One region of the Arthrobacter sp. SAFR-023 genome, then DNA from elsewhere that is predicted to be linked to it. Evidence: riboswitches for the same ligand, from Rfam matches in the RefSeq annotation. Region 1 holds a riboswitch; the other holds the start of a gene.
What was found. A riboswitch is a leader RNA that binds a small molecule or an ion and turns the genes downstream of it on or off. The one in region 1 is predicted to bind cyclic di-AMP.
Positions count from the first base shown of each region.

Region 1 (3,643 bases):
GCGGCGGGAATCGGTTCGATGCCGTGCTTTTCGACCTCGGTCACGGCAGGGGCTTTTGAATCTTGTGTCATGAGATTGCCTTCGGGCTAACCGGCGCCGGAGAAAGGTGCTCATGTATGGCCAGCACGTTGCCAGACTCCGTCCTGGTGAAAATGATGGTCTCCCTCTCGTGAAGGGTCTCTCTTGTGCCAGCCACGTCGATGACGGTTTCGACATCATGGCTGAATACGGCGCATGTGCCGGCGTTTTGGATGTACGCATTGGAACTGGCGCATTCTGCGACCCGCCAACCATCCGAGAGCCAGTTCTGCCACAGGGCGCGGTATTCCTCGCGCGAACTCAGGCGGCCCGGTTCGGAATGGAAGACGAAAGACGCGTCGGGCGCGAAACAGTCGAAGTAGCGGTCAGTGTCGGTGGCCGCGAAGGCGGTCATCAGCCTCTGCGCTGCTGACTCGACCTCGGCGGTGGTGATTAGGTCCACGGGAGCTCACTCTCGGCGTTGCTTGCAAAGTTCGGCCGTGACGTGGCCCAGCTCACATCCGGTCAGGGTGCCAGTAAACCGGACGGGTATCTTCTAGTCAACAATTGTTGCTTGTGAGTGACTTTTGTTTCGCGCCGCCGACTGCTGCCGGTACCGAATCTGCCGCAAACGCAGCAGCGGCGGGTGCCTATGCACCCGCCGCTGCTGTTGTAACGTTCTGCCTGTTCGGCTGTCGCCCGTCAGGCGCTCACGCGCTGTTAGGCGTTCACCCGCACGTAGGTGGAGCCGGTGAGCCAGGAGGCCGGGTGCACGATGGTTTCGTTGACGCCATTCATGCCACTGCTGATGGCCTGGCCGCCGCCGATGTAGACGCCGACGTGTCCGGCGCTAATCATCAGGTCACCGGGCTGCGGGGCGGAAACCGGAGTCCCGTACTGGTAGAACTGTGCGGGGGCCAGGTCGCCGACGGACTTACCGACAGAGCGCAGTGCCTGCTCCACCAGGATGGTGCAGTCCTGGGTGGCGCCGAGCTGCGCCCGGGCAGAGGCCACAATGGCTCCACCCACGCCACTGGCTGACTGGGTTGCAGCCGCCGGTGTAATCGAGGCGGAGGCGTTGTAGATTCCCATGCTGGCAGGCGCCGGGGCAGCCGGTGCTGGAGCCGCGGGAACTGCCGGAGCGGCAGGAACCTCAGGCACTGCCGGGGCCGCAGGTACAGCGGGAGCTGCAACGGCACCCGGTCCGGGGATGAGGATCTGGTCGCCGGGGTAAATGACGGACGCCAGGGACAGGCCGTTCTCCGCGAGGAGTGCATCAAGGCTGACACCGTGGCGTGCTGCGATGGCACCAAGGGTGTCGCCGGGCACCACGGTGTGCGATGCGCCGGCAACAGCGGATCCACCGCTTGCCGGCGCGGGAACTGCCGGGGCGGCCTGCGCCGGGGCGGGGACTGCCTGGGTGGGTGCTGCCAGCGCCTGGCCAGCTGCGGACTGGACAGCAGCGGCGGCGTCCGGCGTCTCCGGAGCGTAGGCACCTGCGTGTGCGGGTGCTCCGGCGCCGAAGAGGAGCCCTGAAGCGACGGCGGCGGCGGCCGCCGGCTTGGCAACCGAGGCAGCGTTGGACCTGAGGGAATACTGCAGGCCCTGCAAAGCGATGGACGTCGTCGGGGTGGCGCGATGGCGCGCGGCGGTGAACTTACGTGACATGGTTGATGTGCCTCTCCCATGCCTGCGGGGTGAGCTGTCGGGTTCGGATGGGAGTCACCCGGTCCTGCCCGCCGCTGGGCGGAGCGTCTGGACTTAACCCCTAGGCCTTGGCTTGCAAGGCCGGTACAAAGGTGGTTCCCCCGTCCCTGCCTGTTGGTCATAGCGAACGGATCCCGGTCAGCGGCAGGGCTCGGCATTCTGCCCGGGAATGCCCTGAGCGGAACCAGGGCACCGGCCGAGGCTATCGCACTCAGGCCCCAAAAGTCACATTTGAGTAACGAGGGTGTGGCGGAAAGGCTCGGGACAACCCCCGGATGCTGCCCCCTACAGGGCCTTCACCGCGCCCAGCACCTTCGTCAGGGACTCCTTGGCGTCGCCGAACAGCAGGGTGGTTTGCGGTTCGAACATGAGGTCGTTCTCGATTCCCGCGAACCCGGGCCGCATGGAGCGCTTGAGGAACACCACCTGCCGTGCGTCCGCCACCTCAAGGATGGGCATCCCATAGATCGGCGAGCCTGCGGTGGTCTTGGCGGCGGGGTTCACGACGTCGTTCGCGCCCACCACCAGCGCCACGTCGGCGGTGCGGAACTCGGAGTTGATCTCACCCATTTCCTTGAGCGATTCGTAGGGCACATTGGCCTCGGCGAGCAGCACGTTCATGTGCCCCGGCATGCGCCCCGCCACGGGGTGGATGGCGAAGTCCACGCGGGTACCCCGGGATTCCAGGGCCTGCGCCAGCTCCGCCGCGGTGTGTTGTCCCTGCGCGACGGCCAGCCCGTAGCCGGGAACGATGATCACGCGCTGCGCGTAGCCCAGCAGCACCGCCACGTCCTCGGGGCTCGACGAACGGACCGGACGGTCGCTCACAGCGGTGGATCCCGCCGTCGAACCTCCCCGGAACGCGCCGAACAGGATGCCGGCCACGCTTCGGCCCATGGCCGCAGCCATCGCCCGGGTGAGGATGGTGCCGGACGCCCCCACCAGTGTGCCGGCCACCACCAGGAGCACGTTGCCCAGCACCAGGCCGGATGCCGCGACCGCCAGGCCAGTGAAGGCGTTGAGCAGCGAGATGACGATCGGCACGTCGGCGCCGCCCACCGGCAGCACCAGCAGCACGCCTGCCACCAGGCCCAGCAGCAGGAGGGGCAGCGCCAGGACGAGCGAGCCGCCCAGCACAACGGCGGCGCCAGCGCCGACGGCGGCGAGCAGCACCGCGCCCATGAGCACCGGCAGGCCGGGGAACACCACGGGGCGGGTGGTCATAAGCTCCTGCAGCTTCGCGAACGTCACCGCGGAACCGGCGAAGGACACCGCCCCCACCAGCAGGGTGAACACGACGGCGACGCGCACCCAGGCGTCCTCAGCATGCGGCAGTTCCAGCAGCGCCACGAGGGCAGCGGCGCCGCCGCCCACGCCGTTGAAGAGGGCGACGAGCTGCGGCATCTGGGTCATCTTGACGCGCCTGGCCACGGGGGCTGCCACGCCGGAGCCCACGGCTATGGCGCCGAGGATCAGGGGGACGTTGTCCAGCCGGGTCGAGAAAAAGACCGTAAAGACCGCGACCACCGCACCAAAGGCGCCGATGAGGTTGCCGCGGCGGGCGGTTCGCGGGGAATTCAGGCCCTTCAGCGCCAGGATGAAGAAGACAGCCGCCGCGAGGTAGAGCAGGGCGGTGACGTTGGGGTCCAGGAGGGTCACCGGGTGGCCTCCGTGTTCTCCTTGGTATCACCGAGTGTGGCGCCCGTACCTGGTGTGGCACCGGGCGCACCGGGCTTGGCCGGCTTATCCGGCTTGCGGCCGCGGAACATCTGCAACATGCGGTCCGTCACCACAAAGCCGCCCACCAGGTTCGCCGTGGCAAGCACCACCGCCAGCAGCGCCACCGCGAGGACCCAGGGATGCGTTGCCTGGCCGGCGACGATGATGGCACCCACCAGGATGATCCCGTGGATCGCGT
Region 1 covers NZ_JBQCMF010000007.1:134,259-137,901, reverse strand. The annotation lists gene ACTHQX_RS09675 (purine-cytosine permease family protein) at 1-71, opposite strand, end outside; gene ACTHQX_RS09670 (YybH family protein) at 68-481, opposite strand; gene ACTHQX_RS09665 (LysM peptidoglycan-binding domain-containing protein) at 739-1,686, opposite strand; cyclic di-AMP (ydaO/yuaA leader) riboswitch at 1,691-1,861, opposite strand; gene ACTHQX_RS09660 (NAD(P)(+) transhydrogenase (Re/Si-specific) subunit beta) at 2,011-3,384, opposite strand; gene ACTHQX_RS09655 (NAD(P) transhydrogenase subunit alpha) at 3,381-3,643, opposite strand, start outside.

Region 2 (3,643 bases), on a different contig from region 1:
CCGCCGTTCCAGCCGCCGTGGACGGCCTGGCCGTTGCCGACGTACACAGCGATGTGGGCCAGGCCCATGCCGCCGTTCTGGTAGTAGGCGAGGTCGCCCGGCTGAGCCTCAGCAGCGCTCACGGTGCGGCCGAGGGACAGGTAGCCTGCCGGCCAGCCGTGGTAGTGGACGCCCACAGCTGCGAGTGCGTTGGTGGCCAGGGCGGTGCAGTCCTGCGAGACACCCAGCTGCGCGTAGGCGGCAGCGGCGATTGCAGCGCCCTTGCCGCTGGCGGCGGTGGTCTTCGGAGCTGCCGGGGCAGCAGTTGCAACGGCTGCCGTGGCCTGGACTGCGGGTGCGGCTTCAGCAACCGGAGCAGCCTCAACAGCGGGCGGCGCTTCCTGGACCTTGACGACAGGCTTGGGGGCCTCGACGACGGGAGCCGGGGCGGTGGAGACAGCAGGCTTCTCGTAGGAGATCGCAATGCTGGACGCAGCGGAAATCGTGGCCGGCGCAGCGGACTGGACCTCCAGCGTGGAGGCCGGAGCGGATTCGCGCTGAACGTTGGTCTCAGCAGCGTTGGCGGCGATGCCGCTGGTCAGGACGAGACCGGAAGCAGCAGCGATAACTGCGGCCTGGCGGCCCACACCACCGGCGTTGTCGCCGACGGCCTTGGCAATGACAGCCAGCGAGTTGGTCTTGGTGACCTCGGCGCGGTGGCGTGCAATGGTCGCACGTGTAGTCATTAAGATTTCTCTCTTTCGTGTTCCACGGACCGCGGTAGCAGGACGTGGGTTATCGACGCGCCGGCATCTTGGGGGTAAGCCGGCCCGTCTCGAATCGGATTTTTAGCGAAGGGTGAAGAAGGAGGACGTGCCCGTGGCGGACACCGCATGCAGGAGCGTTCCGTCCGAGGGGTTCAGCGCGCTGATCATCATGCCGTTGCCGACGTAGATGCCCACGTGGGCGCCGCCGTTCTGCATGACCAGGTCGCCGGGAGCAGGCGTGGAGGTGGGCTTCATGGCAGTCCACGCGTTGACGCGGGGAATGCTGATGCCTGCCTGAGCGTAAACCCACTGGGTGAAGCCGGAGCAGTCCCAGCCGCTGGGGGTGGTGCCGCCCCAGACGTAGGGGTTGCCGATGCCGGTGTACGCGATTGCAGCCAGTCCGGACGCTGCGGCGGAGGCCGCACCATCGGTGGACTTGGCAGTGACGGCCTGGGCCGCACCGGCACTCTCGTCGCTGGCCTGGCCTGCATCGCCCGCCTGGCCCTCATCGCTCGACTGCGGAGCAATGATTTCGGCGACCGGGGCAGCCACCGTGGTGACTTCAGGACGCTCGAAAGAGACAGTGGCGGTGGGCGCGGCGGTCACAGCAAGCTGCGCGGCCTGGGATCCGGTCTCCGAGGAGGCGGAAACACCAATGTTGGCGTCGGCTGCGTTGGCAGGCATGCCAACGCTCAGGATGAGCCCTGAAGCAGCTGCGATAACAGCTGCCTGGCGACCTACTGTGCCGGCATTGGCGCTAACCGCCTTGGACACGGAGTCCAATGGGTTCATACGAACCGTTTGCGCGCGGTGGCGCGCGGCATTGTGGCGTGAAGACACGAAGGTAGCCTCTCCCAATGCCTGCGAGGTGAGCTGTCGGATTCGGATGGGAGTGCACCCGGCCGCTCGGCTTCCTGGGAAGCTTTTGCGACTTAACCCCAAGGCCTTCTTGCGAAGACCAAAATTGGTTCCCCCGCCCCTGCCAGACGATGTAATGCGAACGGACCTTGAGCGGTGGCAGAGCTAGGCAATCCACTCAAGAGCGTCAACTTCGGAAAAGTTGACGCGGTTTAGACGGTACAGCAGTTCGGAGCTAATGTCACATTCAGGTCACGGCATGTCACAGGAATGAGAGTGCTCACTCGGCTTGGCTTAGAGCCAGCCGGTGGGATCAACGACTTCCCCGTTGACCATCACCTCGAAGTGGAGGTGGCAGCCGGTGGAGGCGCCGGTGGTCCCGCTCAGGGCAATCGCCTCACCGCGGGTGACCTTTTGGCCAACCTCGACGCTGGAGGACGACAGGTGGTTGTACGTGGTCTCCAAGCCGTTGCCGTGGTCGATGACCACGCGGTTGCCTCCCCCGTATGGGTGCCACCCGGCGAACGTGACCTTGCCGCTGGCCGCAGCAAGCACTTGCGTGCCGCATTGGGCGGCGAAGTCCTGGCCGCGGTGGAACTCACCGGCGCCGCCGGTGATCGGGCTAACCCGGTAGCCGAACGGCGAAGACTTCACGAGCGTGGTCAGCGGCCCGCCCAAGGTGCCCACCGAGGCCGCACGGCTGATGCTGCCGGCAGACTGAGCACTCAGGAGCTGCTTGAGCTTTCCGTCCGGGTCACCGGTGGTGGAGACGGACGTACGGCTGAAGTCGATCTTCGCTGCCGCTTCCGCCGAGACCTTCGGCTGGGCCGGTGAGGCGGCGGACGCGGACGCTCCTCCCTGATGCTCGTCGGCAGCCAGGACGGGGCTGGTGGCGGGGACGGTAACAGTCAGCAGCAGGCCGGTAGCAGCAAGGGCCACTCCAGCCTTTTGCCCAACACCACTGGCCGAAGCGAAATCCGTAACCTGCCGGAACGGACCCCGGCGGCGGCGGCGCGCCTCGCGCTGAGCGTCCCGGGGACGGTCCGCGGCAATGGCCTCCGCAGGGCGCGGCTCAGGAGCGGGACCGGACGCGCGGCGGCGGCCCCGGGCATTCTGCATCGACAAGTACTGCTTCCTCTCTGGATAGCCTGCGAAGTTAGCTGTCGGATTCGGGTCAGAGAGTTCGGACCCGGCCCGCCATAACAAGCCATTCCGGCACAGGGGTATCCCGGGAGGATTCCTTCTGCGGAAGAGACTTGCTGCTGCGGACTTCACCCCAAGGCTGTAGAAACAGCCGGTTGTGGTTCCCCCGCCCCTGCCAGTGGGTGACTCGTGCTACTGATCTGCTGGCAAGGTTCGGCTCCAGATCAGGTAACGCTTTTGCATCGGCGTTGCCGTTTAACTATAGGCGATTAAGAAGCGCAGTAATAATTCCGTTATATTCGCTGTGCAAAAGTGGTAGGTCATCCTACCTGCAGATGTCAGACGGGACGCTGGCGTCAGGCGGAGCTGCGCTTTCGGCGCTAACCCACCCGCACGAACACGTGCGCCGCGACTTCCGGCGGCAGCTCGAGGGCACCCTCGAACCCGGGTACGCGGACAGAAATGTACTCCCCCACACGTTCGAGCGAGACGGCAGCGCCCGGCCGGATCCCGCCTTCATCCAGCTGGACCAGCAGCTCCGGCTCCACCTGGATGGGTTCTGCCAGGCGGCTGACGGTGACCTTGGATTCCGGACCGTAGCCGGCCATGGCATCGAGCAGGTTCACCACGCCGTCGGAGAACGAGCGGGCGGGCTGGCCCCCGAGCGCCGCCAGGCCGGGGATGGGGTTGCCGTACGGCGACTCGGTGGGATGGTCGAGCATTTCGTAGATCCTGCGCTCCACGCGTTCACTCATGACGTGCTCCCACCGGCAGGCCTCGTCATGAACGTAGGCCCAGTCAAGGCCGATGACGTCGGCGAGGAGGCGCTCGGCGAGCCGGTGCTTGCGCATCACCTCGGTGGCGCGCTTCCGGCCCACTTCGGTCAGTTCCAGGTG
Region 2 covers NZ_JBQCMF010000017.1:97,813-101,455, forward strand. The annotation lists gene ACTHQX_RS17805 (NlpC/P60 family protein) at 1-725, opposite strand, end outside; gene ACTHQX_RS17810 (C40 family peptidase) at 828-1,520, opposite strand; cyclic di-AMP (ydaO/yuaA leader) riboswitch at 1,591-1,762, opposite strand; gene ACTHQX_RS17815 (M23 family metallopeptidase) at 1,899-2,723, opposite strand; cyclic di-AMP (ydaO/yuaA leader) riboswitch at 2,735-2,976, opposite strand; gene ACTHQX_RS17820 (metal-dependent transcriptional regulator) at 3,128-3,643, opposite strand, start outside.
Region 2: linked by a shared signal. The riboswitch ahead of ACTHQX_RS17810 (C40 family peptidase) and the one ahead of ACTHQX_RS09665 (LysM peptidoglycan-binding domain-containing protein) in region 1 are both predicted to bind cyclic di-AMP.